4 regions of the Janthinobacterium sp. P210005 genome follow, and region 4 is predicted to be linked to each of the others. Evidence: predicted binding sites of a transcription regulator. Region 4 holds the regulator's gene; each other region holds the start of a gene.
The links. The regulator FNR, encoded in region 4, switches genes on or off when oxygen is low (the NO sensors DNR and NnrR bind a similar motif). The targets are predictions, from matches to a motif close to TTGATNNNNATCAA.

Region 1 (7,603 bases), on a different contig from region 4:
GCCCGAATTGACGATGTACAGGGTGTCGAACGGCTGGCCGATCGTGTGCACGCGCTGGCCCGTCTTGAATTGCACGTGCTGGAACAGCAGTTCGTCGGCGGCGATGGTGCAGGCGCTGGAGATATGCAGCAGGTCGCACACCTCCTTCAGGTTCGACCAGAGCCGGCCCTGGCGCTGGCGTCCCGCTTCCATCGGAGCGGAGGGGGCCAGCGATGGTGAGGCGGCGCGGGTGTCGGGCATTTGCGTGGACAGCATGTTCATCTCCTGGTGACAGGTAGTTCAGAGTTGAATGACGGGGCGCACGGGACGGCGGGCAGGCGTGGGCCGGCGGCGCGCGTTCGGGCAGGTAATGCTCAATTCGCTGAAGACTTGCTGTGTGATGAAATAACTTTCCAGCAACTTGATTACTGGTTTCAGTATGCCAACAAGCGTATGCAATTAATATCAGCAGTGGCTGAATATGGCAGTAGGAGCTGTGGTAGATGAAGTAGGATTGTTCCTACAGTCGACGCGCGGGCGCGCGCCGCCGTATTCAGGTCTTGAAGGGGGAGAGCAGGCGGTGCGCCACGGCATACTGGACCATTTCAGACAGCGAACTCATGCCCATCTTTTGCATGATGCGTGTCTTGTGCGTACTCACCGTCTTGACGCTCAGATGCAGGTTGTTGGCAATTTCCGTGATCGACTTGCCTGCCACCAGCAGGGAAAAGACTTCGAATTCGCGGTCCGACAACTGTTTATGCAGCAAGCTTTCATTCGGCATCATGATGTTGAGCACGAGCTGCTCCGCCACCTCGGCGCTGATATAGGGACGTCCCGACGCCACCTTGTGGATGGCGCCCACGAGCTGGGTGCCCGCGCTTTCCTTGGTCAGATAGCCTTGCGCGCCGGCGCGGATGGCGCGCACCGCATACTGCTCTTCCTCGTGCATGGTGAGGATCAGGATGGACAGCTTGGGCGCCTCGCTGCGGATTTGCCGGATCAGGTCGACGCCGCTGCGGCCCGGCATCGACAGGTCGAGCAGCAACAGGTCGAAGCCGCCCTGGCGCACATGGTTGAGTACTTCAAAACCGTCGATGGCTTCACCCACGATGTCGATATCCGGCGCGCCGTCAAGGATGCGCTTCAATCCTTCACGCATGATGGTGTGGTCGTCGGCAATCACAATACGTATCATAGGCGGGCAATCTGGTGGCGTGTAATCTGCTCTGTCCGTCACCGGACAATCAAATGTTGAGAAACGAGAAACGTTGTCATTTTAACCGAAGCGGCCGCACTGTGCCTTTTCTTGAGCTGTGCCGGTGCGACGGCCCCCGTGGCCATGTGACCCCTTATTTTGTCGGGGGTTCCTTGATCAGCCTGTGCACCAACACGGGCAATTTCGAGTGCGACAGCACCTTGTTGGTCACGCTGCCCAGCAGCAACTGACCCCAGCCGCTGCGGCCATGCGAACCCATGAAAATCAGGTCGCATTGCTGCAATTGCGCCACTTCCACGATTTTCAGGGCGGGGCTGTCGGAAAAGGCCGTCAATCCCGTCGCTTGCAAGCCCCGCTTGGCAGCCGCGTCGAGCACGGGTTGCCAGTGGTCGGCGCCCGCCTTGCGCATGGCGACGCGGTATTCCTCTTCGCTGGGATAGCTCGGCGGAATGATTTCTATGTACACCGGGTACTGGTACTCGGGCGCCACATACACGGCAAGGATGTCGGCGTGCATTTGTTCGGCAAAGGCAACGCCGGCACAGGCCGTCAAGTTGGAGACGGTTGAGCCGTCCGTGGCGATCAGAATTTTCTTATACATGGCAGGTCCTTTGGCAGTGACTCAGCGCGCGCAACGCCTCTTATTGTAGACGTGGCGGCAGCATTGTATTCATGTAAAGACTTGATAATTATCAATACTACTGCACCTTCAGTATAGACAACATTGGCAGAAAGATCGTGTTTAGCTGCGGCAGGGTCCGTCTGGCGCCGTTGCGCAGGCGCTTGAGAGCAGGATTTCTTGTGTCGCGCGTGGTCTTGCACGCACGCCAATGGTAGTATTTCAAAATACAACAGCAGGAACACTTATTTCCTGGCGGAAAAGCTCTTGCGGACCCGCTTTGCACCAGGAAGCGCGTTTTGAGATTTACCAACAGGGCGGCGCCCTGCTACACTCGCACCATCGCAGCGGTATTGCCTCAAATCATCTTAATCGAGAAATTGTGGGTATCAGTCTGTAAAACGCACAGTTCAGGCGGAATTTTGACAAATTATGGAGAAGCAGGGATATGACCAACGCCGCTGATGATTTCGATGCATTATTCGATGAAGTATCCGCGCAAAGCGCGGCCGCAGCCACGCCGGCGCCTGCCGCCGCGCCGGCTCCCGCCGTGATCGCAGATGACGATTTCGACGCGCTGTTCGACTCCGTGTCGGCCAGCGTCGCCGTACCGGCAGCCGCAGCGGCGCCGGTGGCTGCCGCGCCAGCCGCAGCGGAAGCGGCCCCCGTGGCCGGCGCCGACGCGCCTGGCGAAGCGGCCGACCCGGTCGACCAGTCCGACAAGCCGATGTTCGAGCGCCTGGGCGGCATCGTGCGCCTGCTGCACGATTCGCTGCGCGAACTGGGCTACGACAAGGCGTTGACGGAAGCGTCGTCGCAGATCGTCGACGCCCAGGACCGCCTGGAATATGTCGCCACCCTGACGGAACAGGCCGCCAACAAGGTCTTGAACACGCTCGACGAAGGTATGCCGGCGCAGGACGTGCTGTCGAAGAAAGCCAAGGACATGGACGGCCGCTGGACGGCGCTGTTCGACGGCAAGCTGAGCCTGGAAGAATTCAAGGCCCTGGCCGGCGATTCGCGCCAGTTCGCGCAAGCCGTTGCCGAAGCGACGGAAGCGGAAAAAGCCCGCTTGCTGGAAATCATGATGGCCCAGGACTTCCAGGACATCACGGGCCAGTTGATCAAAAAAGTGGTCAACATCACCAAGACGGTGGAAAACGAGCTGGCTCAGCTGCTGCGCGACAACGCGCCGGCCGAGGTGCGCGAAAAACTGGCGCAAAAGCCGGTGCCGCTGATGCAGGGCCCGTCCGTGCCGTCGGTGGCGCTGGACCAGGATAATGTAGACGACCTTCTTGCGGATTTGGGATTCTAATGGACGATATGCTCAAGGATTTCGTCGTTGAGGCGATGGATCTTGCGGTTAATGTTGAAGAGCACTTATTGCGCCTCGAGCGTGATCCTGACAACAAGGAAACACTGAATGCCGTGTTTCGTTCCTTCCACACCATCAAGGGTGGCGCCGGTTTCATGGGCCTGCCTGCGCTGGTGGCGGCCTGCCACCTGACGGAAAATCTGTTCGACGCCTTGCGCACGGGCGCCGCGCCCGTGACGCCGATCGCCATCGAGGCGGCGCTGCAAGCGTCCGGTTTCGTGGCCGACCAGCTGACGGAGCTGGCGAACGGCGCCGCGCCGGAAAGCTTGCCGGCCATGCCGGAAGAGCTGGAACACATCCTGACGAACGCCATCGAAGGCAAGGGCATGGACACGCCTGCGCCTGCCGCCGCCGTGGCGGCCGAAGCGGCCGCGCCTGTTGCCGAGGTCGCTGAAGTGCTTGCAGCCGCGCCTGCCGCTGTCGTGGCCACTGCCAGCGCCGATGGCCTGGACTGGGAAGGCATGTATAACGCCGTCGTGCCCGAGGCCAGCCGCGTGGCTGCCGCACCGGTGTCTGCCGTCGCCGCTGCGCCTGCCGTCGTGGCCGCCGCGCCTGCCGCTGCTGCCGCCGCCAAACCGGCCGCCAAGGCCTGGGATGGCGCCGAACGCCGCGAAGAGCGCCCGGAAGTGCGCCATGCCGCGCCCGTCAAGGAAGACAGCATCCGCGTCGACGCCGTCAAGCTCGACGCCTTGCTGGAAGTGGCCGGCGAATCCGTGCAGGCCGCCAACCAGGCTGCCGTGCTGCTTGAGCGCTTGCTGCAATTCAAATTCGAAGGCCAGGCCGCCACCTTGATGGCGACCCTGGCGGAAACCCTGGAACGCGCTTCGCGTTACTCGACGGAACTGCAGCGGGCCACCCTGGCCACGCGCATGCAGCCCGTCGGCCGCCTGTTCCAGAAATTCCCGCGCCTGGTGCGCGAACTGGCCAAGGATCTGGGCAAGGATGTCGAACTGACCATCGAAGGCGCGGAGACGGAAGTCGACCGCGTGGTGGTCGACAGCCTGTACGATCCGCTCGTGCACATGCTGCGCAACTCGCTCGACCATGGCGTCGAATCACCGGAAGCGCGCCTGGCTGCCGGCAAGCCCGCCAAATCGTATATTTCACTGAAGGCATGGCAGGAAGCCAACAGTGTCATGATCGTGCTGCAGGATGACGGCAAGGGCATGGACCCGGCCTTCCTGCGCAGCAAGGCCCAGCAAAAGGGCTTGATCAGCGAAAACGCGCAGTTGAGCAACGACGAATGCTTCCAGCTGGTGTTCCTGCCGGGCTTTTCGACCAAGGAAGTCGCCTCCAGCGTTTCCGGACGCGGCGTGGGCATGGACGTGGTGAAAACGGCCGTGGAGAAAAACCGCGGCGCCATCCACATCGAGTCGGCGCTGGGCAAGGGCACCAAATTTGCCATCCGCCTGCCGATCGAACTGTCGATCGTGCCGACCATGCTCGTGTCGACCTCGGGCGCCGCGCTGGCGCTGCCGATGGCCGTGGTGCAGCGCGTCGTCGAATTGCCGGAAACCTTCATGGAAGTGGGCGGCGCGCCCGTGCTGAAAGACCAGGGCCGTCCATTGCCCGTGCGGTCGCTGGCCGGTTCGCTGGGCTACGAGTCGTGCAGCGAGCGCGTCGGCATTGTTGTCGCTGCGCCACAGCCGTACATTCTCGCCGTGGAAGCCGTCGATGGCACGGCCGACCTGGTGATCAAGCCGATGACGGCCATCACCGTGGAAGGCATTACCGGTACTGCCCGCTCGGCCGAGGGCGAGCTGGTGCTAGTCGTGGGCCTATCTTTCCTGATGGATGGTTGCAGGGGAAGTGTGCGCATGGCTGCCTAACAACACAGGCCAGTTCACATCCAGCCCGCTGCAGACCTCTGCAGCGGGCTTTTTTTTCGGCTTTTTTCGATTTTTATTCGCCCCGCCGGCATTTTGGCGGATTTTCGTATCAGCAATTTTTTCGTCATATCCGCAAAGCGCGCCAAATTTTGTATCGCCCATCCCACGCTGGGGTGGCTTTTGGTTCTGCATTGCACAATATATGGCATAATCATTGCCGATCCCTCCGATCAGTAGACAGATCACTTAAACACAGGCTGTGGCAACGCTGCATAAATCATGATGAAGACGCTTTACGACAAACTTTGGGAATCCCACGTTGTTCGGGCCGAAGATGATGGCACGACAATTCTGTACATCGACCGGCACCTGCTGCACGAAGTCACCAGCCCGCAAGCCTTCGATGGCCTCAGCGTGGCGGGCCGCCAGCCGTGGCGCATTTCCGCCAACCTGGCCGTGGCCGACCATAACGTGCCCACCACCAGCCGGGTCGACGGCATTGCCGACCCGGTCTCGCGCCTGCAGGTGGAAACCCTGGACAAGAACGCCCGGCACTATGGCTTGACCTACTTCAACATGAACGACAAGCGCCAGGGTATCGTGCATGTGATCGGCCCCGAGCAGGGCGCGACCCTGCCCGGCATGACGGTCGTCTGCGGCGATTCGCACACGTCCACGCACGGCGCGTTCGGCGCGCTGGCGCACGGCATCGGCACGTCCGAAGTGGAACATGTGCTGGCCACGCAAACCTTGCTGCAAAAGAAATCCAAATCCATGCTGGTGCAGGTCGACGGCGCCTTGCCTGCCGGCGTGACGGCGAAAGATATCGTGCTGGCCATCATCGGCAAGATCGGCACGGCCGGCGGCACGGGCTACTGTATCGAGTTCGGCGGCTCGGCCATCCGCGCTCTGTCGATGGAAGGCCGCATGACGGTGTGCAACATGGCCATCGAGGCAGGCGCGCGCGCCGGCATCATCGGCGTGGACGACACCACCATCAATTACGTCAAGGGCCGCCCGTTTTCGCCGGCCGGTCCGCACTGGGAACGTGCCGTGGCCTATTGGCGCACCCTGCATTCGGACCCGGGCGCCCGCTTCGACCTCGTCGTCACCCTGAACGCGCAAGACATCGTGCCGCAAGTGACCTGGGGCACGTCGCCCGAGATGGTGATCGGCGTCGATGGCCGCGTACCGGACCCCGACCTGGAAAAAGACAGCGTCAAGCGCGATGCGATGGAAAAGGCGCTCGTCTACATGAACCTCAAGCCGAACACGGCCATCGAAGACATCCGCATCGACAAGGTCTTCATCGGTTCCTGCACCAATTCGCGCATCGAGGATTTGCGCGCGGCAGCGGCCGTGGTGCGCGGCAAGTACCGCGCCTCGAACGTCACCCTGGCGCTGGTGGTGCCCGGTTCCGGCCTGGTCAAGGATCAGGCGGAACGCGAGGGACTCGACCGTATCTTCAAGGATGCCGGTTTCGAATGGCGCGAGCCGGGCTGTTCCATGTGCCTGGCCATGAATGCGGACCGTCTGGAGCCGGGCGAGCGCTGCGCGTCCACGTCGAACCGCAACTTCGAAGGCCGGCAAGGGCAGGGCGGGCGTACCCACCTGGTGTCGCCCGCGATGGCGGCCGCGGCAGGTATCGCCGGCCACTTTGTCGACGTGCGGGGCTTGCGATGAATTAAGGGAACTGCGTGGTAACGCAGCCAAATTCCGGGGTCAGACCCGCCGGGTCTGACCCCAGCTTTCAGCTGCTGGTTTACACTAGCGCCATTCATTTCCCTGAAACAAACGAGATCATCATGAAAAAACTCTTCGCCCTCCTCATCGCCACCGTCATCTTGTCTGGCTGCAACACCGTCTCCGGCATCGGCCGCGATGTGCAGAAAGTCGGCCAGGTTGTCACTGGCGCCGGCGGAAAATAAACCGCGACGTGCCGGCGCCCTGCGCCGCGCGTCTTACCGAGTAGAAACAGCATGGATAAATTTACGATTTACGAAGGCCTGGTCGCCCCGCTGGACCGCGCCAACGTCGACACCGACGCGATTATCCCGAAGCAATTCCTGAAATCGATCCACCGCAGCGGTTTCGGCCCCAACCTGTTCGACGAATGGCGCTACCTCGACCATGGCGAACCGGGCCAGGACAACAGCCGCCGCCCGCTGAACCCGGAGTTCGTGCTCAACGAGCCGCGCTACCAGGGCGCCTCGATCTTGCTCACGCGCAAGAATTTCGGCTGCGGTTCCTCGCGCGAACACGCGCCGTGGGCGCTCGATCAATATGGCTTCCGCGCCATCATCGCGCCCTCGTTCGCCGACATCTTCTTCAATAATTGCTACAAGAACGGCTTGCTGCCCATCGTGCTGTCGGAAAGCCAGGTCGAGCACCTGTTCAATGAAGTCAAGGCCTTCCCCGGCTTCAAGCTGGTGGTGGACCTGGAGCAGCAATGCGTGCGCACCAGCAATGGTTCCGTGTCGTATCCGTTCGAGATCGATGCCTTCCGCAAATATTGCCTGATGAATGGCCTCGACGATATCGGCCTGACCCTGCGCCACGCGGACGATATCCGCGCCTTCGAA
Region 2 (7,603 bases), on a different contig from region 4:
GGTGACGCAGGATACTGAAGCCGTTGCCGGCAGAGGCGAGAGACATGAAATTTCCAGGAAACAGCGGGGTGGAGCGGCAGCGGATGCCGCGCCAGCAGCACCCCGCTGCCTGGATGCTTACTTGGCCAGGTCGGCTTCCGTGGTGAAGGCGTCCGCGTAAAACTCGTCGGCCGGCAATTGACACAATTGCACGAAATCGCGATTGGCCGACTCGACGACGATCGGTGCGCCGCAGGCATACACTTGATACGCGGACATGTCGGGCAAGTCGGCGATGACGGCCTGGTGCACGAAGCCCGTGCGGCCTTGCCACGCGTCTTCCGGCAGCGCGTCCGACACGACGGGCACATAGGTGAACTGCGGCAAGTCGGCGGCCCACTGGCGGCACAGGGCGTCCATGTACAGGTCGTGCGGACGGCGGCCGCCCCAGTACAGGGTGATCGGGCGCGGCGATTGCTCGTTGATCATGTGCTCGACGATGGCTTTCAAGGGGGCAAAGCCCGTGCCCGAGGCCAGCAGCACGACGGGCTTGTCGGAATCTTCGCGCAGGAAGAAGGTACCCATCGGGCCTTCGAAGCGCAGGATGTCGCGCTCCTTCATGCTGCCGAACACCTGGTCGGTGAACAGGCCGCCCGGCATGTGGCGGACGTGCAGGCTCACGGGGCCGCCTTCGACGGGCGCGCTGGCCATGCTGTAGCTGCGGCGTTTGTTGTCGCGCAGCATGATTTCGATATACTGTCCGGCGCGGTAGTGCAGGCGCTCGCTGGCTGGCAATTGCAGGGTCAGCACGACGACGTCGGGCGCGACTTTCTCGATGGTGGTCACGCGCGACGGCATTTTCTTGATCGGGTAATCGCTGCTGCCCGCCACTTCGCGCGCCTGCACCACCAGGTCGCCCTGGGGCACGGCGCAGCACAGCAGCGAGTAGCCGGCCGCCGCTTCATCTTCCGTCAGGGAGCGGGCCTGGTATGGCTTATGCTGTACGCTGCCGGACACGATCTTGCCCTTGCAGGAACTGCAGGCACCGCTTTTGCAGCTGTACGGCAGGCCGACGCCGGCGCGTATCGCCGCCGACAGGACGGTTTCGTCCGCTTCGCAGCTGAATTGGTGGCCGCTGGGCTGAACAGTAATTTGAAAAGTCATACAATCCTTGAGATGAAAAATATGTTAATGCACTCTTTGCGCAAGCCGTTAGGCTTGCCGCGCTTGCTGATCCTGGGCTGCGGCGACGTCGGCATGCGGCTGCTGCCCCTGCTGCGCGCGCGCTTTCGCGTCTTTGCCGTCACCAGCCAGCCAGCGCGCTGCGCGCAGTTGCGGGCGGCCGGCGCCGTGCCCATCGTGGCCAACCTCGACGAGCGCGCCAGCCTGAAACGGCTGGCGGGACTGGCGACGATGGTCGTGCACCTGGCGCCGCCCATGTCGTCGGGCTTGCTGGACCGGCGCACGCGCAATCTGGTCGCCATTTTACCCGAGCATGCACGCATGGTGTATGTGAGCACCAGCGGCGTGTATGGCGATTGCGGCGGCGCCTGGGTCGATGAGACGCGGCCGACGGCGCCGGCGAATGCGCGCGCGAAGCGGCGCGTGGACGCCGAACAGGTCTTGCGCGGCTGGGGCGCGCGCCGCGGCGCCAGCGTGGCCATCCTGCGCGTGCCGGGCATTTATGCGCAAGACCGCCTGCCGCTGAAGCGCTTGCGCGAAGGCACGCCAGCCCTGGAGGCTAGCGACGATGTGTACACCAACCATATCCATGCCGATGACCTGGCGCGCGTCATCGAGCGGGCCCTGTGGCGGGGCAAGCCGGGACGCGTGTATCACGCCAGCGATGACAGCGAACTCAGGATGGCCGAGTATTTCGATGCCGTGGCCGATACGTTTGGCCTGCCGCGCCCGCCGCGCCTGCCGCGGGCCGAGCTGCGGCAAGTGGTCACGCCGATGCTGCTGTCGTTCATGTCCGAATCGCGCCGCCTGCACAATACCCGCCTCAAGCGCGAGCTGGGCGTGCGCCTGCGCTACGCGCGCGTGGCCGATGCCTTGCAGGCGATGGCAGCCGATGGCGCCGGCATCGGGTAAAATGGCCGGTTATCTGCGCACTTTGCTGGGCCGGCGCGCAGCGCGCCGTTCCCGCGCTGCGCCACTCACTTAAGGACTACAGCATGAGCACCCTCACTTACGAAGAATACCTGGACGAGGTCACCACCGTCCTGACGGAACTGTACGACCTCGACGACGAGGCCGCCATCAAGCTCGTCGTGGCCGCGCAGGACGCCGAATTTTTTGTCCCGCACGATGCGCATGAGGAAATGCGTACCGTCGAACAAGCCAAGAAAGATGCGGTCACCTTGTTCGAGCGCAAGCAGAATCGCCAGCAAACGCAGGAAAAGCAGCAGCAGCGCGTGCGCCAGCAAAAGAAATAAGAATATGGGCCTGGCCGCTGGGGCCATGGCGCAGTACGGGTCTCGGCGCAACACCGGGGCCGTGACCTTTGACGCAGCGCAAACGCGTCATGGCGCGCTGGCGATATGGTGAGCAATGTCGTCACGCGTCTGGGCTCTTGTGACGGGCTCTGCATAGCGTGACGCTGTTTCCCGTCAGCAGGAGCGAGCCATGCGAGCTACGAGTCACCCCAGCAAGGAACAGGTACGCGCTTACATGCGCCGTCGCGAACGTGCGCTGCAGCCGCCGCCGCCGCCCGATGAAATCCGCCGGCAACTGGCCTGGTGCCGCGTGGATGCCGTTTCGGGCACGTGCCCGCTTGCCACCCCGGCCGGCGTGGCCGCGCAAGGCTGGCATCTATCTGCCGAAATGGCGCGTCTGAGCGCCCTCATGGCCATAGCTTGGCTCATGCATAGCGGTGTTGCTCATCGTAAAAATTGATGACTTGCAGCAAATTTTTCCAATTTGAGTTATCCTCTAGCACATTCCAAGTGCGTCAATTCTCTTCAATTATCACAATTTTGCGTTAAGTTACGCAAAAATCAACAATAGCGTGTATTATATTGTTTGCGGCGTAAAAGCCGCATAAGTGATGGCGCTTTTTAGTGTGTTTACCCTGAATTATTGCAGAAGAGACATTCGGTTTCTTTTTGCTCTAATACAACAAGTACGGATTTTCGATCATGTCTCTCAAACAAATTACCTCTTTGCCTACCTATAACCCGAATCGCGTCCTCGATGCGATCATCGACAAGCTGCAACTGAAAAACGATGCCGCCTTGTCGCGAGCCCTGGAAGTGGCGCCACCGGTCATCAGCAAGATTCGTCACAATACCTTGCCGATCGGCGCCACGATCCTCATCCGCATGCATGAAATCAGCGATTTCAGCATTCGTGAACTGCGCGAGTTGATGGCTGCCTAAGAGCGCCTGACAGACGGCAAACTGAGAGGTGCCGTCTGGGTACGTCAGGCTTGCCGCGTGCGGCAGCCACATCTGTTTTCCGCTTTTCTATTGCGGGTCGCGGTTCAGCACCGGACGATCGACATAGAAGCGCCCCATTTCCAGGCCAGTCGAGGACGACTTGACCACCGCTGCGGCCAGTGAGGCAGGGGCGCTGGAAAATGCGGTGTTGGCAGCCCCGGTCGCGCGGCCCGAATACGCCGTCGCCTGTACCGCCGCACTGGAAAACGCCGTTTGCACGGCCCGGCCCGAGTAAGCCGTCGCTTGCACCGCCGCACTGGAAAACGCCGTTTGCACGGCCCGGCCCGAGTAAGCCGTCGCTTGCACCGCCGCACTGGAAAACGCCGTTTGCACGGCGCGGCCCGAGTAAGCCGTTTCCTGCACCGCACGTCCCGAATACGCCGCCTGTACGGCGCGCCCCGAATACGCGGTTTCAGCGCGGATATAATCTTCCCCGAACGTTTGTTCATACAACTGCTTCATGCGCTCGCCCACGCGATGGTGCGCCGCTTCGTCGTCCTCGCCGCGCAAGCCGATGTAGGGGAAGTGATGAAGGAAGTAGCCGAACACCTGTTCGCAGTCGGCCGCATATTTCAGGGTATCGAGGATGTGGTAGTGCCAGAAGGTATCGACATCCATCAAGGGCGCCGTCTCTTCTTGCGGAAACTGTTTCATCAGGATCAGGAAGCGGCGGTATTCGAATTCCACCGCGTTGGCCTTCTCCAGACTCCATCCTTCGCCTGACTCCCGGTGCATCAGTTTGACCTTGATCGCGTCCAAATTCAAATCGGCAATAGCCTTGAAACTGTCGTTCGTATCCATGAATGTCCTTTGGTAAAGAGCGTTGTGGGAAATACGGTGAAACAAGGGAAAGCGGCGCGTGTGTACTCCTGGCAAGTAGTCGAGGAATGCCTTGCCCATGGCGGGCAGGCGCTAAGTTGTTCTACATCAATATTGCATCTTATTACGAAATATGCAAGCTGAGCTTGATTCATGCGGGGCGCGTGCCGGTCAGCCGCTGGCCCGGCTTTCTTCCTCGTAGGGAAACGCGGTGGCGTCCGCGCCCAGCGGCACGCTGACGTGCACGCTCATGCCGGCGCCGGGGCTGCTTTCGATGTAAAAAGTGCCACCCAGTAACTTGATGCGTTCTTCTATCCCCACCAGGCCAAACGAACCGAGCTTGTTGCGCCCGTCGATGGCCGCGCCCACGCCGTTGTCGCTGACGCTCATCGACACCGTATCGCGGCACTTTTCCAGCTTGACCTGCACGCGGCTGGCATTCGCATGCTGGGAAATATTGCTGAGCGACTCTTGCAGGATGCGGAACAGGGCCGTCGCGCATTGGTCGCTGAGGCAAATGTCGTCATGGCTTTCGCTCACTTCGCAGGCGATGCCCGTGCGCTGGCGAAATTGCGCCACCTGCCATTCGACGGCCGCATTCACGCCCAGGTCCAGCACGGTAGGGCGCAAGTCGTTGATGATCTGCCGCACGCTCTTGATGGTGGCGTCGATCTGCTCCAGGGTTGAGCGGGCGCGGGCGTTCAGGCGCGGGTGGCGGCGCTGCGTGCGCGAGGCAAGCATGTCGGCGTCGATGCGCAGGACGAGCAGATTCTGTCCCAGGTCGTCGTGAATTTCGCGCGCGATGCGCTTGCGCTCTTCTTCCTTGATCTGGTCGGCGTGCGCGGCCAGGCGGCGCAGTTTCTGGTGCGACAGTTGCAATCGGATCTGGCTGGCGCGCAACTCCTCCGTCATGCCCGTCGCCATCTGGATGGCGCGCCGGCGCGACGACGCCAGGGTGTGGAACAGCACATACAGCAGCATGGTGCTGGCAAAGCCGATCAGCAGGGCCAGCCACGGCAGGAAGGCGTCGAAGCGCGAATACAGGTCGCTCTTGCGCACGCTGAACAGCGCTTGCCAGGCGCGGCCATTGTGCTCGATCAGCAGCGTGCTGCTCAGGTAGCGGCCCGAACTGCCGGGCTGCCACCATGGCGCATGCATGCCCGCCGTCGTGCTGTCGAAGATGGGGCGCATGTCGTGCGGCAACTGCAGCGGCACGTCCCGCTGTTGCAGCGCCTGCGGGCCGATATCGAACAGGGTCAGGCGGACGTTGCGTACCGGCATGTCGGCCAGCGCGCTGCGCATCATCGTCACCAGGTCGTAGCCGATGCCGACGGACCCCTGGTAGGCCGCGCGCCTCTGCTCCACCGTCTCGACGGGCATGCCGAAGCGGTACACGGGCAGGCGCATGGCCATGCCCGTCAACTGGGGACGGCCGTCCATCGGCACGGGCACGCCGGAATTGCTGATGTGGCCGGAATCGCGCGACTGCGCCAGCGCTTCGGCGATCTGCGGGCGCGAGGCGATGTCGTAGCCATACTTTTCCGGGGCGCTGGCAATCGGCTCGATGTATACGAGCACGGAATACTGGGCGCGCGGGCCGGGCGGGTGGATGGCAAACGCCGGATAGCCGTCGCGCCCGGGCGGATAGTCGCGCCGCATGGCCGTTTCGTAGGCGGCGCGCTGCGTCTCGTCGAGTTCCTGGCTGTAATTGAGATTCATCACGCCCGGATAGTTCTGTTGCAGGGCGATGTTGGCCACGTAGCGGTGGAATTGCTCGCGGCTCACGTGTTCGTTGGCCTGGAACAGGCTGGCCGTGCCGCGCAGCAGGTTGGCATACGACTTGGTGCGCGATTCGATGTTTTTCTGGGTGTTGCGCGCCAGATTGTTGAATTGTTCGCTGGCATCGCTTTCGATCGACAGCGAAGCGGCCATGTAGAACAGCAGGCCCACCATCGTCGACACGACAAAGCCGAACAGCCACAGCGGTCTTTTTTCAGCAGCTAAGGGGTGTTCGCCGGCAGTAGAAGACATCGCCATCCGCATCAGGAAGAGGAATCGGGTGCCGCCTGTGTGGTGGTGGCTGTACTCAGTTGCACAAGGACTATCGAAATTGCAAATTGCTCAATAGCTGCCCAATATACAAAACTATCGTGAATATAGTCAACAGGCAATATTTCTCTTTGAAACGAAAAAAAACCGCCGCAGCGGTTTTTTTCGTGTGCCGTCCAGCCCTTATTTGGCGGGCTGCCAGCTGTCTTTCAGGGTGACGATGCGGTTGAAGACGGGCTTGCCCGGCTGGCTGTCGACCCGGTCGGCCGCAAAATAGCCGTGGCGTTCGAACTGGAAGCGCTGTTCCGGCTGGGCCAGTTCCGCGCCCGGTTCCAGCCACGCCTGCACCACTTCCTTGGCCAGCGGATTCAGGGCCAGCTTGAAGTCCTTGCCGCCCGCGTCCGGCTGCGGGTCCGTAAACAGGCGGTCGTACAGGCGTACTTCGGCGGGAATCGCCGTCGGCGCGCTGACCCAGTGCATATTGCCCTTGACCTTGTAGTTGGCGCTGCCTTCCGTGCCCGACTTGCTGTCCGGGAAGTAGGTGCAGTGCACGGCGATGACCTTGCCGTTTTCATCCTTGTCAAAGCCCGTGCACTCGATCACGTAGCCGTAGCGCAGGCGAACCTTGCTGCCCGGCTTGTCGTCGATCGGCGGATACAGGCGGAAATAGCCCTTGTTCGGCACTTCCATGAAGTCGTCTTCCTCGATCCACAGCTCGCGCGAGATGGGGAAGGTGCGCAAGCCGCGCTCCGGGAAGTGCGGGTGCACGGGCGCCGTGCATTCCACGCTGTCGTTTTCAGGGAAATTGTCGATGATCAGTTTCAATGGACGCAGCACGGCCACGGAGCGGGGCGCCTTCGGGTCCAGGTCTTCGCGCAGGCAGCCTTCGAGCACGCTGTAGTCGATCCAGCCATCGGATTTCGTCACGCCCGTGCGTTCGCACATCAGTTGAATCGCTTCCGGCGTGTAGCCGCGGCGGCGCATGCCCACCAGGGTCGGCATGCGGGGGTCGTCCCAGCCGTCGACGATTTTTTCTTCCACCAGCTGGCGCAGCTTGCGCTTGCTGGTGACGATGTAGGTCAGGTTCAGGCGCGAGAATTCAAACTGGTGCGGCACCGGTTGCTGGAAGAAGCCGCCGGCCGACAGGGTTTCCAGCAGCCAGTCGTAGAACGGGCGGTGGTCCTGGAATTCCAGGGTGCAGATCGAATGCGTGATGTTTTCCAGCGCGTCCGAGATCGGGTGCGTGTAGTCGTACATCGGATAGATGCACCAGGCGTCGCCCGTGCGGTGGTGGTGCGCATGGCGGATGCGGTAGA
Region 3 (7,603 bases), on a different contig from region 4:
CACTTGCCCAGCGGGCGCACCTTGCTCGACAGCAGCCGCAACGCGCCCGGCATGCTGAACCGGCACCGCTTCGAGCTGAACCTGGGCAAGCACCGCAACGCCCTGCTGCAGGCGGACTGGCGGCGCGATGGCGCGGCGGCCTTTTCCTGCGCCGTCATCGATACGCTCAAGCTGCCCGACGACCCCGCCTTCGATGCGGACGCCGAACTGGGCGCCTTGCTGGACTTGCACCGCGCACAGTGGCTGGAGCAAGGCCAGCCGCTGTATTGAGCGGCATTGCTTTACACTTGCGCAATCAAGCATTTCGCAACGGATAAAATGGACGCCATGAACGATCACACTCTCCCGTCGCCGGACGCCGATGGCGCGCTGGACTTTTGCCTGCGCCTGGCGCGCGCCCAGGCGCTCATCGTGCGCCGCTTCGACAGCGCCCTGGGCAATTTGCATGGCCTGAGCTTCAGCGACTATCAATTGCTGTACCAGCTGCAGCGCGCACCCGGTGCGCGCCTGCGCCGCATCGACCTGGCCGAGCGCCTGGCGTTGACGGCCTCCGGCGTCACGCGCTCCTTGATGCCACTGGAAAAGATTGGCCTGGTGGCACGCCAGGCCGATGCGCGCGACGCCCGCGTCGGCTATGCCGTGCTGACTGCCGCCGGCCAGGAATTGCTGGGACATGCGAGCGCCACCGCGCAGGCGGTGGGGCGCGAATTGCTGCAGGATGCGCCGGCAGAACAGCTGGGAGCGCTTTCAGCCCTCCTGGGCCGGCTGGCCGGCTGACGACGCTACACGAGCGCCAGCCTGCGCAGGCGCCGCGTCGATGGCCAGTGTTCCACGCCCGCTTCGGCGCGGATGGCGGCGCAGCCCGCCAGCACCCGCTCGATGGCGGCCCCGTCGAGCCCCGCATTGAGGGTCAGGCGCACGAGAGCGCGGTTCTTCGCCGTTGCCGGGGCGCAAAACATGGCGCCGTAAATGCCTTGCCTCTCCAGCGCCTGGCGCAGGACCAGGGTGGCCGGTTCGCCGCCCGCTTCCAGCGCCACGATCTGCTCCGTGCCATCGCTGACGTTGTAGCCCAGTTCGCGCAAGCCTTCGCGCACCTGCAGCGTATGGCGTTGCAGGGTGGCGCGCCGTCCATCGGCGGCCATGATGAAATCGAGCGCCGCGCCCAGCCACGCCAGCTCATGCGCCAGCAAACAGGAACTGAAGATGGCGGGGCGTGATTCGGACAAAAAATAGCCCTTGAAGCGGCTGGAACAGCTGATGAAACCGGCCCGGCCCGCGAAGGCCTTGGCCAGCGACGCCGTGCGGAAATGCACGCGGTGGCCCAGTCCCCACGCTTCCACCAGGCCCGCGCCCTGCGGGCCGTGCGTGCCCAGCGAGTGCGACTCGTCGACCACCACCACGCAGTCGCTGCGCTCGGCGATGTCGAGCAATTCCAGCAGCGGCGCCAGGCTGCCGTTGGTGCTGTACAGGGCGTCGACGACGATCACGCCGCGGCCATGCTTTTCCACCTGCCGCCGCAAGTGCGTCATGTCGTTGTGCAGGAAGGGCACGGCCTGGGCCTGCGCCGAGAGCACGCCTTCCCACAGCGAGGCGTGGGCCTGCATGTCGAGGTAGACGGGAATGCCGGGGCTGGCGATGCACTGGATCAGCCCGACGTTGGCCGCCATGCCGGACTGTGCCAGGATGCCATCCTCGCTGCCCATGAAGCGGGCCAGCCGGCTTTCCAGCCGGTGCTGTTCGCTGCCTTCCTGCAAGTACACGGCCGACATCAGCATGCCGCCCGCATTCGCCTGCAGGGACGCCACCTGGGCCGCCACCAGCGCCGGCTCGGCGGCGATGGACAGGTAGTCATTGCCGGCCAGGAAAATGGCATGGGCGGGTGTCGGTTGCCAGGCATGGGGATGCTGGCCGCCCAGCAATTTTTCGATGCGCGTGACGTGGTGCGCATCCATGCGCCGCACGATGTAGTCTGGCAAGCAGTGTTCTGCGCGGACGAAGGATGGGGCGTGCAAGCTGGTAGCGATGGTCATGAGTTTTCTCCTAGGGAAAGGTTTGCTGCGGCTTAAAGCCTTGACCGTCTCGCGAACCCATCCATTGACGTATATCAATGTCCGATGAGATACCCGTTCAACCAGGAAAATTTACGCGATGATAATGTTCTGAAGAGAATCAAGGCAGAGTCATGACGCAGCAATTGCAAGGACGATGGACACACTGGCGCAGGCGCCTGCTCCATTCGCTGCTGCATGAACGCATGCCCCATGAAAACCTGGCCGGCAGGGTTGCCATGCTGGCCGCCGTGGGCACGGTGGCGATGCCGCTGTACTACCTGCTGTGGAATTACTTTTTTCCGCAAGCCTATGAAAACCTGACCTTGCGCCTGACGGGCGTGGGCATCTGCGCGGTCGGCCTGTTTGCGCGCCACTTCTCGGCCCGCTGGCTGTCGCGCTACCTGCTGTTCGCGCTCAGCTACATCCTGCCTTTCTTCTTTACCTTCATGTTTCTGATGAACCACGCGTCGTCCATCTGGAGCGAATCGCTGCTGATCGGCCTGGTCGTGCTGTTTCATTTCGAGACGAAACTGGCTTGCCGCGCCTACCTGATCGGCACCAGCACCGCCTGCCTGGCCGTCATCCTGCAGGGAGAAGGCGACTTCCTGCTGCAGCGTGAAGTGCTGCAGCAACTGCCCGTGCACTGGTTCACCATAGCCGCGCTGTCCGTGGTGAAAGTCGGCAGCAAGGTGCTGGAACTGGAACGGCTGGCCGGCCTATCCGCCGGGCTCGGTTCCGTGGCACACGAACTGCGCACGCCGCTCACCAGCGTGGAAGCCAATGTACGGGGCATGCGCCGGCTGCTGCCGCAGCTGGCCGGCCAGGCGCACGACTTGCCGCCGCTGCAGGAAGCCCTGTCTCGCATCCAGTTCGAAGTGCGCCACATGCAGCACATGATCGATTTGTTCCTGATGAGCGCCAGCGCCGTGAACCGCAACCTGCAGCCCAGCCAGGCGCTATCGATGCTGGCGATGGTGAATTCCGTGCTGAAGCGCTACCCATTCACCGGCAACAGCCAGCGCAGCCGCGTCAAGGTGGACGTGCGCGCCGACTTCCAGTTCGCCGGCCAGGACGAACTGTGCGTGGTGATCCTGCTGAACCTGCTGAGAAACGCGCTGAAAGCCATCCAGCGGGCCGGCAAGGGCCGCGTGCGCATCATCATCGACGGCGCCCGCCCCGTGCCCAGGCTGCTGTTCATCGACACGGGCTGCGGCATCGCGAAGAACCGCCTGCCGCTGATCTTCGAGCGTTTTTATTCGTATCCCGTGCATAACGGCAGCGGCATCGGCCTGGCCCTGTGCCGGCAGATCATCACGGCCTGGCAGGCGCGCATCCGCTGCGTGTCGCGCGAGCATGCGTATGCGATTTTCATCCTGGAATTTCCCCAGCCCCTGCCTGCCCGCTTACAACCCTCTTCCCCCGCAAGGTGATGCATGCAACTGCCCGTCTACTCCCATCCGACCCTGACCGTATTGATCGATGACAGCGATTCCTTCCTGAAAAGCCTGGCGTTCCAGCTCGATCCCGCGCTGGCGCGCCTGACCTTTCATGACACCAGCAGCGCGCTGCACTGGCTGCGCCACAGCACGCAGCCGGGCGAGACGCCGCTGCACGTCAATTTCGACACGCAAAACCTGCCGCGCGACCAGCGCAACGTGGCGCTCGACCTCGAACGCATCTGGCGCATCAGCGGCCAGGCGCAGCGATTTGCCGTGCCTTCCGTGCTGGTGGTCGACTATTCGATGCCGCAGATGAATGGCCTGGAATTCTGCCAGGCTGTGCGTGACTTGCCGTGCAAGAAGATTTTATTTACGGGCGCGGCCGATGAAAAAGTGGCCGTGACGGCCTTCAACCGGGGCTTGATCGACCGCTACGTCAAGAAGAGCGACGACGATGCGCTCGATATCCTGGAACAGGAAATCGTTTCCCTGCAACGCGAATTCTTCCTGCAGCAGTCGGACACCGTGCGCGACTTGCTATTGCTGCACGACTATAGTTTCCTGCAAGATGAAGCCATGGCCGCCGTCGTGCAGGAACTGTGCCGGCGCCATGGCTTTGTCGAGTTCTATATTTTCCCGAATCCCTGCGGCATCCTGTTTTTCACGCGCGACGGCCAGGCCCGCCTGATGATCATCGAGACGGAACGCAGCCTGCACACGCAGTACGAAATGGCGCGCGACAGCGACGCGCCCGAGTCCCTGCTGCTGGCCTTGCTGGAAATGCGCGTGATCCCGTACTTTTCCGATGCCGACAGCGACGGCATGTATGCGGCGCACATCGGCGAAAACTGGTTCCGCTACTGCGCCGCGCCGACCATCTGCCTGGGACGCGAAACCTATTTCTGGGCCCTGTTCGACGTGCCGCCGCACCAGCTGGGGCAGCCGGTCATGTCCTACGCGCAATTTTTACGCGCGCAGGCGGACGACAGCGTGGGAGCCTAGCTTTCCCGCAAGGTTTGCAGCGGCGGATGTTTCAGCACATTGCGCAAGCCCAGCCAGCCGCCGGCGATCGCGCACAGGGCGCCGGCCAGCAAACCAAAGGCCCACACGCCGGGCGCGAAGCTCCAGGCGAACTTGAACTGGTACGTGGCCAGCGCCCAGCCCATGGCCGCCGCGCCCGAGGCCGCCAGCAGGCCGGCCAGCGCGCCGACGAGGGAAAACTCGATCAGCTGCGCCTGCGCCAGCTGGCGCCGCGTGGCGCCCAGCGCGCGCAGCAGGCCCGCTTCGCGCGTGCGCTCGTCCTGCGAACCCATCAAGGCCGCATACAGCACCAGCAAGCCCGAGGCCAAGGTAAAGGCAAAGAGGAATTCGACGGCCGTCACCACCTGGTCCAGCACGCCCTGGATTTGCTTGAGCACGCCGCCCACGTCGACCACCGTCAGGTTCGGGTAGTCGCGCAGCAAGGCATTGCCCAGATCCGCCTGCGCGGGCGGCAAGTGAAACGCCGTGATCCACGTCTGCGGCGTATCCGCCATGGCGGCCGGATTGATGATGACAAAGAAATTGACGCGCATCGAACCCCATTCCAGCTTGCGTAAACTGGTAATGGCCGCTTCCACGGGCTGGCCGGCGATGTCGAAGCGCAGCTTGTCGCCCAGCTTCAGCTTCAGGGTCTTGGCGATGCCTTCTTCCACCGACGCCTCGGCTGGCGCGCCCGGCGCATTGCCGAACCACTTGCCGGCCACCAGCTTGTTTTCTTCCTGCATCGTGGCCATCGTCGACAGGTTGAATTCGCGGTCGGCTAGGCCCTTGGCGCGGTCGTCCTCATACGTGGTTTCCGTGATGGCGTTGCCGTTCACGGCCACCAAACGCCCCCGTATCATCGGATACAGGGGCGCATTGGCCACGCCGGCCTGGGCCAGGCGCGCGGCGATCGGGTCTTTCTGTTCCGGCAGGATATTGATCATGAAGCGGTTCGGCGCGTCCGGCGGCGTGGCGTTGCGCCAGGCCACCATCAAGTCGCCGCGCACCACCGTCAGCAGCAGCAAGGCCATCAAGCCCAGGGCCAGGGACACCACCTGGATGACGGTGGCGCCCGGGCGGCGCTGCAGGGACGTGACGGCGAAGCGCCAGCCCTGGTGGTTGAAGGCGCCGCGCAGGGTTTTCAGCGAGCGGATGCCCAACCAGCCGGCCAGGCCGAACAAGGCGAAGCCGCCCAGGAAGCCGGCCGCCGTCAGCAGCGCCAGTTTCACGTCGCCCGCTTGCCACAGGAGCAGCACGACGAAGGCGGCGATGCCCAGGCCGTAGGTGGCCAGGGCCAGCGCCTGCGGCGGCTCCTGCTCGCGGCGGATCACGCGGTTATGGGGGACATTGCGCAACTGCAAAATCGGCGGCAGGGCAAAGCCGAGCAGCAACAGCATGCCGGTGGCCACGCCTTGCAGGGCGGGCAACATGGAGACGGGCGGCAAGTCGCTCTGCACCAGCTTGCCCAGCAACTCCAGCAGCACCAGGTGGCCGCCGAAACCCACCATCACGCCGACCACGCTGCCGGCCAGGCCGACCAATAAAAATTCGATCACGTACATGGCGGTGACCTGGTTTTGCGTCAGCCCCAGGCAGCGCAGCATGGCGCAGGCGTCCAGGTGGCGCAGCATAAAGCGGCGCGCCGCCATGGCCACGGCGACGGCCGCCAGCATGGCCGACAGCAAACCGACGAGCGACAGGAAACGGTCGGCGCGGTCCAGGGTCGATTGCATCTGCGGGCTGCCCGACTCCAGCGATTCGATGCGCACGCCCTTGATGGCTTGCGTCTTGATCTGGCTTTCCAGCCAGGCTTGATATTGCGCAAGCTCGCCCGCCTTGGCGGGCGGCGCCGACAACAGCAAGCGGTACGACACGCGCGAGCCGTTCTGCACCAGCGCCGTGGCGGCCAGATCGCTCAAGGGCAGCATCACGCGGGGAGCGAAGTTGAGGAAGGACGCGCCGCGGTCCGGCTCGCTGGCGATCAGTTGCGTGACGGTAAACGCCTTGTCGCCCAGGGTCAGCGTATCGCCCAGTTTCGCATTCAGGCTGGACAGAATCGCCGCATCGACCCACAGGGTGCCGGGTGCCGGCACCTGGCTGGTCGGTTGGCCGACGGCATCCTGCGCTTCGCTGAGCTTGGTCGTGATTTTCAGCTTGCCCCGCTGCGGGTAGCCGGGCGAGACGGCCTTGATGGAGGCCAGCTGCGACAGCGATTGCTCGCCCTCGCCCGCCTGCGCCATGCTGGGAAACGTCACCGTGTCGGCCAGGATGAAGCCGCGCTTCTGCGCCTCCGCGCGCCAGGCCGCATTGACGGGCTGGTCGGCGCTGATGACCAGGTCGGCCCCCAGCAGCTGGTGCGCGTCGCGGTTCAGGCCCGCGCGCAGGCGGTCGACGAAGAAGCCGACGGCCGACAGGGCCGCCACGGCGACGATCAGCGCGACGAGCAGGAAACGCAGTTGCCCGGCGCGCCAGTCGCGGCCGGTCATTTTCAGGGAGAGGCGGAACATGGGCGGCGGGTCTTTATAGAGTTACTGCGCGCTGCCGTGGGCGGCGGCGTGCTGCGCGAAATACGCATCGACGGTAGCGAGGAAGGCGTCTTTCTGCGCCTGCGGCAGGAAGGCGGCGATGAAGCCGTTGCGCGCCAGGCGTTGCGCGTGGGATAGGCCCAGCGGCAGCGCGTCGAAGATGGCGTCGAAATTGTCGTTCATGTAGCCGCCGAAATACGCGGGATCGTCCGAGTTCACCGTCACCAGCAAGCCCGCGTCGAGCAATTGCACCAGGTTATGGTCGTGCATCTGGTCGAACACGCGCAGCTTGGTGTTCGACAGGGGGCAGACGGTCAGGGCGATCTGTTCGCGCGCCAGGCGGGCCGTCAGTTCCGCGTCTTCCAGGCAGCGCACGCCATGGTCGATGCGTTCGACCTGCAAGTCGTCGAGCGCCGTGCGGATGTAGGCCGGCGGGCCTTCCTCGCCCGCGTGGGCCACCAGGTGCAGGCCCAGTTCGCGGCAGCGGGCAAACACGCGCGAGAATTTCTCGGGCGGATTGCCCACTTCCGAGGAATCGAGGCCGATGCCGATGAATTTGTCGCGG
Region 4 (7,603 bases):
TCGCTGTCGTTCTACGGCATCGCCACCTTCGAAGGTCCGATGATGTCGATCAAGACCATCAACTCGCTGTCGCACTACACCGACTGGACCGTTGCCCACGTGCATGCGGGCGCCTTGGGCTGGGTGGGCTTCATCACCATGGGTTCGATCTACTACCTGCTGCCGCGCCTGGCGGGCCGCACGCAGATGCACAGCACGCGCCTGGTCGACGTGCACTTCTGGGTGGCCACCATCGGCATCGTGCTGTACATCGCGGCAATGTGGATCGCCGGCGTGATGCAGGGCCTGATGTGGCGCGCGGTCAATCCGGACGGCACCCTGACCTACACCTTTGTCGAGAGCGTGAAAGCGACGTATCCGTACTACGTGGTGCGCGTGGCCGGTGGCCTGCTGTACCTGTCGGGTATGTGCATCATGGGCTACAACACCTGGATGACTCTGCGCGGCAGCAAACTCCCCGTCGCCCGCATTCCGGAACTGAACGCGGCGCACGCCTGATAGGAGCGAAAGCAAATGAAATTTTCACATGCATGGATTGAAAGAAACCCCTGGCTGCTGATCGCCCTGGTCACGGTGGTGATCAGCATCGGCGGCGCCGTCGAGATCGTTCCCCTGTTCTTCCAGAAGAGCACGACGGAACCCGTCGCCGGCCTGAAACCGTACTCGCCGCTGCGCCTGGCAGGCCGCGACATTTACGTGCGCGAAGGCTGCTACAACTGCCACTCGCAGATGGTGCGTCCGCTGCGCGCGGAAACGGAACGCTATGGCCACTATTCGGTCGCCGGCGAATTCGTCTACGACCGTCCGTTCCAGTGGGGTTCCAAGCGCACGGGGCCCGACCTGGCCCGCGTGGGCGCGCGCTACAGCGACGAATGGCACCGCACGCACTTGAACAACCCGCGCGACGTGGTGCCCGAGTCGAACATGCCGTCCTACCCCTGGCTGGCGAAGACCAAGCTGGTGCCTGACGACATCATGCCGAAGATGCGCGCCCTGAAACGCCTGGGCCAGCCGTACAGCGATGAAGAGATCGCCGCCGGCCCCGCGCAGCTGCAGGACAAGACGGAAGAAGACGCCCTGGTCGCCTATCTGCAAGGCCTCGGTACATTAATCAAAACAAGGAATTAGCATGGCAATCGAAAACCTGTTTGACAGCGCCAGCAGCGTCATGACGGTGGTTTCCTTTACGACGTTCGTGGGCATCCTGTGGTGGACGTTCAGCCGCAGCAACAGCGACTTCGACGCGGCAGCCCGCCTGCCGTTCGCCGACGACGCGCTCGACTATCCGGCCGAAGCCGAAATGACCCTGGCGAAGGAACATAACCATGGCTGACTTTACCAATGGCTTCTGGAATATCTACGTCATCGTGCTGTCCCTGCTGGGCATCATCGGCTGCGGCGTGCTGCTGTACTCGCAGTCGAAAATCAAAGTGGTCGAGGGCGCCCCTGCTGACGGCACCACGGGCCACGTCTGGGACGAGGACTTGAAGGAACTCAATACGCCGATGCCGCGCTGGTGGATGTGGTTGTTCTACATCACCATCGTCTTCTCGCTGGCGTACCTGTTCCTGTATCCGGGCCTGGGCAACTATGCCGGCAGCCTGGGCTGGAAATCGACGGGCCAGTACGAGGAAGAGCTGAAGAAGGCGGAAGCCGACTACGGTCCCCTGTTCAACAAGTACCTGAGCCAGGACTTGAAGACGGTGGCCGCCGATCCGCAGGCGCAAGCCATCGGCCAGCGCCTGTTCCTGACCTACTGCGCGCAATGCCACGGTTCGGATGCGCGCGGCAACAAGGGCTTCCCCAACCTGACGGACAAGGACTGGCTGTATGGCGGCGAACCCGACATCATCAAGACCACCATCATGCACGGCCGCAATGGGCAAATGCCACCGATGGGCGCCGCCCTGGGCTCCGAAAAGGATGTCGAGAACGTGGCCCATTATGTGCTGAGCCTGTCCGGCTCCACCTCGGATCCCGTCAAGTCGGTGCTGGGCAAGGCCAAGTTCGGCGCCTGCATGGCCTGTCATGGCGCCGATGCCAAGGGTAACCAGATGCTCGGCGCGCCGAACCTGACGGACAAGACCTGGCTGTACGGCGGCAGCGCCGACACCATCATGGAAACCGTACGCAAGGGACGCAGCAACACCATGCCGGCCTTCAGCGATTTCCTCGGCGAATCCAAGGTACACGTGCTGTCGGCGTATGTCTGGAGCCTGTCGAATCCGCAGGCACCCGCAAAGTAAAAATGGAACCTCAAGTCATCAAGATGTATGCGGCCCGCGAGCAAATCTACCCTCGCGAGGCCAAAGGACGCTACGCTACCTGGCGATGGGTATGCGTATGGCTTACCCAGCTGGCGTTCTACGGCTTGCCGTGGTTGACCTGGAATGGCAGGCAAGCCCTGCTGTTCGATTTGACCACGCGCAAGTTCTACATTTTCGGCGTCGTGCTGTGGCCCCAGGATTTCATCTATCTGGCGGCCCTGCTGATCATCTGTGCGTATTTGTTGTTCCTCGTCACGGCCATTGCCGGGCGGGTGTGGTGCGGGTTCTCTTGCCCGCAAACGGTATACACGGAAATTTTCCTGTGGGTCGAACGCCGCATCGAGGGCACGCGCAGCGCGCGCATGGCCCTCGACAAGCAGGGCCCCTCCGTGCGCAAGGCGTTCAAGAAGACGGCCAAGCACCTGGTATGGGGCGCCATCGCCCTGTGGACGGGCTTTACCTTTGTCGGCTACTTCACGCCGATCAAGGAACTGGCGCAGTCGGTGACCACGCTGAACTTCGGTCCCTGGGAATGGTTCTGGGTCTTGTTCTACAGTCTGGCAACCTACGGCAACGCGGGCTGGCTGCGCGAGCAGGTGTGCAAATACATGTGCCCCTACGCGCGCTTCCAGAGCGCCATGTTCGACCAGGACACCCTGATCATCACCTACGATGCCAAGCGCGGTGAACCACGTGGCGCCATGAGCAAGAAGGCCGGCAACAACGACAAGCTGGGCGATTGCATCGACTGTACCCTGTGCGTGCAGGTGTGTCCGACCGGTATCGATATCCGTAACGGCCTGCAGTATGAATGCATCGGTTGCGCCGCTTGCGTCGATGCCTGCAACAGCGTGATGGACAAAGTCGACCGGCCACGGGGACTGGTACGCTACAGTACCGACCATGCGATGGAAAACAACTTCAATTCGAAGCAGATACGCCAGCGCGCCATGCGCCCGCGCGTCTTGATCTACACTTCCATCCTGGCCCTGATCATCATCGCCGTGTGTACTTCGCTGGCCCTGCGCACGCCCCTGAAAATGGACGTGATCCGCGACCGCGGTTCCATGGGACGCGAAGTGGAAGACGGCATGATCGAAAACGTCTACCGCCTGCAGATCATGAACACGTCGGAGCAAAGCCAGCATTTCAAAATCAGCGCTTCCGGCTTGCCGGGCCTTACCTTGCTGACGCGCGAAGAAGTGACCTTGCAGCCGACGGAAACGCTGGGTTGGCCGATCCGCCTGCGCGTGCCGCACGGCGTGGGAGAGAAGGGCTCGAACAAGATTGCGATCGAATTGCAATCGCTGGACGACCCATCGCTGCATGTGCGTGAAAGCGCGGTATTCATCGTGCCGCGTTAACAAGGAAAGGCGGACGGGGACCGGGTGCCCTCGCCGCCGCCACGAAGTTGCAGGAAGGCCGGTCCCCATGCGGGGACTGGCTGATTAAACAGGAGAAATATCATGTCCGACAGTCTGAAACTGCAAGCACCCGTTGCACCGTGGTACAAGCATCGCTGGCCATGGCTGCTGATGATCGGCCCCGGCCTGTCCGTGGTCGTCGGCAGCTTCATGGGCTATATCGCGTTTACGCAGCCCGATGCACTGGTGGTGGGCGATTATTACAAGCAGGGCAAGGCGATCAACCAGGATTTGAAGCGTGACACGATCGCCAGCGACCTGGCGATGGATACGCGCCTGTCGTATGACGTGGCGCAAGCACGCCTGACCGGTTCCGTGCACAGCTTCGGCAAGGCCTATCAGGCGCCTTTACAGCTGCACCTGGCGCATGCGACCCTGCCGGAAAAAGATATCAAGGTGCTGGTGCAGCCCGATGCGGCCGGCAATTTTTCCGTGGCGCTGCCGATGCTCGAGCGCAGCCGCTGGCAAGTGCTGGTGGAAAACGACAAACGCGAGTGGCGCCTGTCCGGCATCTGGACCTGGCCCCTGCAGCGCAGCATCGCGCTGCATGCGGATGAAGAGCTATAACGTACAGCGCCGGGAAAACCGTAGCGAGCGGCAGTGATTTGTGGTTGAGAAGCGCAGCTGTGCTATAGCACAGCGAGCATCGCAAGCCGCAAAGCGCGACGCGCAGCAGGTTTTGACGGTGCTGTTACTTGCAGACGTCCGTGCCGGCCGTAATGGCTTTCAGCTTGGCCGGCTGCAGGATTTCAATTTCCCGGTTGGAGACGCGCAACCAGCCTTCCTTCTTGAACTTCGACAGCAGGCGGCTGACGCTCTCGATGGTCAGGCCCAGGTAGTTGCCGATTTCCTCGCGCGACATGCGCAGCTGGAAATTGCTGCCCGAATAGCCGCGCGCTTCATAGCGCGACGCCAGGTTGACGATGAAGGCGGCAAAGCGCTGCGTCGCCTGCATATTGCCCAGCAACAGCATGACGCTTTGCTCGCGCGTGATTTCCTGGCTCATCATGCGGTGGAAATGGCGCAGCAGGGTCGGCATATTGCCCAGCAATTGTTCCAGGCTGGAAAACGGGATTTCACACACTTCGCTGTCTTCCAGCGCCACCGCATTACAGTGGTGGCGGTCGGCGCTGATGGCGTCCATGCCCAGCAGTTCGCCCGCCATCTGGAAGCCCGTCACCTGCTCTTCGCCGCCCGGATTGATCTGGTACGTCTTGAAATGCCCCAGGCGGATCGCATACAGGTTCTGGAACGAGTCGCCGATGCGGAACAGCGAGGCGCCGCGCACGATCTTGCGGCGGCGGCCGATGATCTGGTCCAGCCTGTCCATGTCGCCCACATCGAGGCCCATCGGCAGGCACAATTGATGCATGCTGCAGGTCGAGCATCGCGCACGCAACGCCTCCACGTTCACGGTGGGCAAGGTTGGAGTGAGTAGCGCTTCAGTCATGTCGGTACCTTTTAGAAAATGCAACAACAAGTTTACTGCATACAGCCGCATACAGGGTTGCCGTATGCCAATTTCACCGTAAATTCGGCGAATAAACGACGTCCAGCCTTTAATTATATGGCAACATCGTCAAAAGCCCGTAGGGGGCGGGCAATTTGCGCGGCGGCGCTTGCCAAGCTGGGGCATTGATAGGAAAATTCCTGACAGCATTATCTGCCGCCTGTGCCGCCCGGTACTGAAAAGGAAATCATGAAGCCTCTCGGCATTAAAGCAAAAGTCGCGCTGGCCACCAGCCTGACCTCGATCGCCATGATCGCGCTGGTCACCATGATCCAGGTGCAGCACATGCGCGACGACTTCACCCGAGTACTGCTGAGCCAGCAATCGTCCCTGATCACCCGCACCGCCGCCGAGCTCGACGACAAGCTGGGCATGCTGCTGCAGATCGTCACCCTGACGGCCCGACAACAGCCGCCGGAATTGATCGCCCGGCCCGCCCAATTGCGCGAATACTATTCGCGCCGCTCGATGCTGGTGCTGTTCGATGACGTGCTGGTACTCGACGCGCATGGCGCCGTCGTGGCCGACATGCCGGAGGTAGCGGGGCGCGCCGGCATCAACGTCGCCGAGCGCGAGTATTTCCAGACCGTCCTGCGCACGCGCCAGCCCATGATCACCGAACCGATGCTGGGCAAGTCGAGCGGCATGCCCATCGTGCAGATGGTGGCGCCCGTGCTGGCCGCCGATGGCCAGGTGGCCGGCGTGGTGATCGGCGTGCTGCGCCTGTACAAGGACAACCTGCTGGGCCGCCTGCGCTCGGAAAAGATCGGCAAGAACGGCTATTACTTCATCCTCACGCGCGGCGCCGTGCCGCGCTACGTGCTGCATCCCGATACCAGCCGGCTGTTGCAACCGCGCCAGCCGAACGCCAACCTGACGACGACCCGGCTGCTGCAGGAAGATGGCGAAGGCAGCATGGTCAGCACCAACAGCCGCGGCATCACGGCCGTCAACAGCTTCAAGCGCCTGAAATCCGTAAACTGGCTGCTGGCCGCCTCGCTCCCCGTCGAGGATGCCTTCGAGCCGTTCGATGGCGTGCTGTACCGGCTGGTGCTGTGGAGCATCCTCGCCTCGCTGCTGGCCGCCTTTGTTCTGGGCTGGGTCACCGTGCGCCTGCTGTCGCCGCTGGTGCGCCTGCGCGACACCCTGCAAGCCCTGCGCACCAGCGGCAGCCGCTTCACGCCCGTGCCGGTGCAGCAGCGCGACGAGATCGGCGAACTGACGGAAGCGTTCAACGGCCTGATGAGCGAACGCGACCGCCTGCAGCAGGAACTCGAATCGCGCGCGGCGGAACTGGAACAGGAACGCGACCGGGCCGAGGCGGCGAACCGCGCGAAGAGCGATTTCGTGGCCAACATGAGCCATGAAATCCGCACGCCCCTCAATGCCGTGCTGGGCATGGTGTATTTGCTGGGCAATACCAGGCTCGACACGGAACAGCGCAAGTATCTGACCATGGTCAGAGTGGCGGGCCAGTCGCTGCTGGGCATCCTCAACGACGTGCTCGACTATTCGAAGATCGAGGCACGGCGCATGGAATTGTCGCCCGTCGAATTCGACCTCGACGAAGTCATGAATACCCTGGCCACGACGATGACGATGAATGCGGGCGAAAAGGAGCTGGAACTGGCCATCGCCGTCGAGCCCGACGTGCCGCGGCGCCTCGTGGGCGACGCCCAGCGCCTGCAGCAAATCCTCGTCAACCTGGCCGGCAACGCCATCAAGTTCACGGAGAGCGGCGAAGTGGTGGTGGCCGTCAGCCTGGCCGAGAGCGAGAGCGGCCGCGCCTGGCTGCGCTTCGAAGTGCGCGACACGGGCATCGGCATGACGGAACTGCAGCAACAGCAGCTGTTTGCCGCGTTTTCCCAGGGCGACCAGAGCATCACGCGGCGCTTCGGCGGCACGGGCCTGGGCCTGGCCATCAGCAAGCAGCTGATCCACATGATGGGCGGCGACATCGCCGTCGCCAGCAGCGAAGGCAAGGGCAGCCGCTTCTGGTTCAGCGTGCCCTTCGAGATGCTGGCGCAGCCGGCAGAAACGCGGCGCACGCCGGCGCTGGGCCAGCTGCGCCTGCTGGTGGCCGACGACAACCGCACCACGCGCGAACTGATCGTCAAGCTGATCGAGGCGTGGGGCTGGCTGGCCGACGAAGTGGACTCCGGCTTTGCCGCCATCGAACTGTACCGCGAACGCCTGGCGCAGCAGCAACCGTATGATGTGGTGCTGGCCGACTGGCACATGCCCGTCATGGATGGCCTGGCCACGGCCAAGGCCATCCGCCAGGCGGCCAGCGGCCAGCGCCAGCCCATCGTGGTAATGGTCAACGCGTTCGCCCGCAACCACCTGGAAGAAATCTCCAGCGCGGCCGAGGCCGACGTCGTGCTGATGAAGCCGATCACGGG

Region 1: a site for FNR is predicted at 1,881-1,894, ahead of VPH40_RS09285 (universal stress protein). Genes of this name have one in related genera too.
Region 2: a site for FNR is predicted at 4,337-4,350, ahead of VPH40_RS18045 (glycine-rich domain-containing protein). Genes of this name have one in related genera too.
Region 3: a site for FNR is predicted at 2,095-2,108, ahead of cqsA (alpha-hydroxyketone-type quorum-sensing autoinducer synthase). Genes of this name have one in related genera too.

What each region holds. Positions count from the first base shown of each region.
Region 1 covers NZ_JAZARC010000001.1:2,092,042-2,099,644, reverse strand. Annotated here, with positions in the region: gene VPH40_RS09295 (Crp/Fnr family transcriptional regulator) at 1-192, opposite strand, end outside; gene VPH40_RS09290 (response regulator) at 533-1,177, opposite strand; gene VPH40_RS09285 (universal stress protein) at 1,332-1,799, opposite strand; gene VPH40_RS09280 (protein phosphatase CheZ) at 2,266-3,132, shown strand; gene VPH40_RS09275 (chemotaxis protein CheA) at 3,132-5,021, shown strand; gene leuC (3-isopropylmalate dehydratase large subunit) at 5,301-6,704, shown strand; gene VPH40_RS09265 (lipoprotein) at 6,827-6,949, shown strand; gene leuD (3-isopropylmalate dehydratase small subunit) at 7,001-7,603, shown strand, end outside.
Region 2 covers NZ_JAZARC010000004.1:302,358-309,960, reverse strand. Annotated here, with positions in the region: gene VPH40_RS18075 (MFS transporter) at 1-46, opposite strand, end outside; gene VPH40_RS18070 (CDP-6-deoxy-delta-3,4-glucoseen reductase) at 118-1,143, opposite strand; gene VPH40_RS18065 (SDR family oxidoreductase) at 1,156-2,073, shown strand; gene VPH40_RS18060 (hypothetical protein) at 2,157-2,417, shown strand; gene VPH40_RS18055 (hypothetical protein) at 2,653-2,877, shown strand; gene VPH40_RS18050 (hypothetical protein) at 3,120-3,359, shown strand; gene VPH40_RS18045 (glycine-rich domain-containing protein) at 3,447-4,220, opposite strand; gene VPH40_RS18040 (CHASE domain-containing protein) at 4,410-6,269, opposite strand; gene VPH40_RS18035 (glutamine--tRNA ligase/YqeY domain fusion protein) at 6,471-7,603, opposite strand, start outside.
Region 3 covers NZ_JAZARC010000006.1:374,141-381,743, reverse strand. Annotated here, with positions in the region: gene VPH40_RS23605 (GIY-YIG nuclease family protein) at 1-270, shown strand, start outside; gene VPH40_RS23600 (MarR family winged helix-turn-helix transcriptional regulator) at 328-777, shown strand; gene cqsA (alpha-hydroxyketone-type quorum-sensing autoinducer synthase) at 783-2,030, opposite strand; gene VPH40_RS23590 (sensor histidine kinase) at 2,183-3,481, shown strand; gene VPH40_RS23585 (response regulator) at 3,485-4,492, shown strand; gene VPH40_RS23580 (ABC transporter permease) at 4,489-7,020, opposite strand; gene VPH40_RS23575 (adenosine deaminase) at 7,042-7,603, opposite strand, start outside.
Region 4 covers NZ_JAZARC010000002.1:740,422-748,024, reverse strand. Annotated here, with positions in the region: gene ccoN (cytochrome-c oxidase, cbb3-type subunit I) at 1-498, shown strand, start outside; gene ccoO (cytochrome-c oxidase, cbb3-type subunit II) at 514-1,128, shown strand; gene VPH40_RS13345 (cbb3-type cytochrome oxidase subunit 3) at 1,130-1,333, shown strand; gene ccoP (cytochrome-c oxidase, cbb3-type subunit III) at 1,326-2,246, shown strand; gene ccoG (cytochrome c oxidase accessory protein CcoG) at 2,249-3,631, shown strand; gene VPH40_RS13330 (FixH family protein) at 3,734-4,258, shown strand; gene fnr (fumarate/nitrate reduction transcriptional regulator Fnr) at 4,383-5,141, opposite strand; gene VPH40_RS13320 (response regulator) at 5,391-7,603, shown strand, end outside.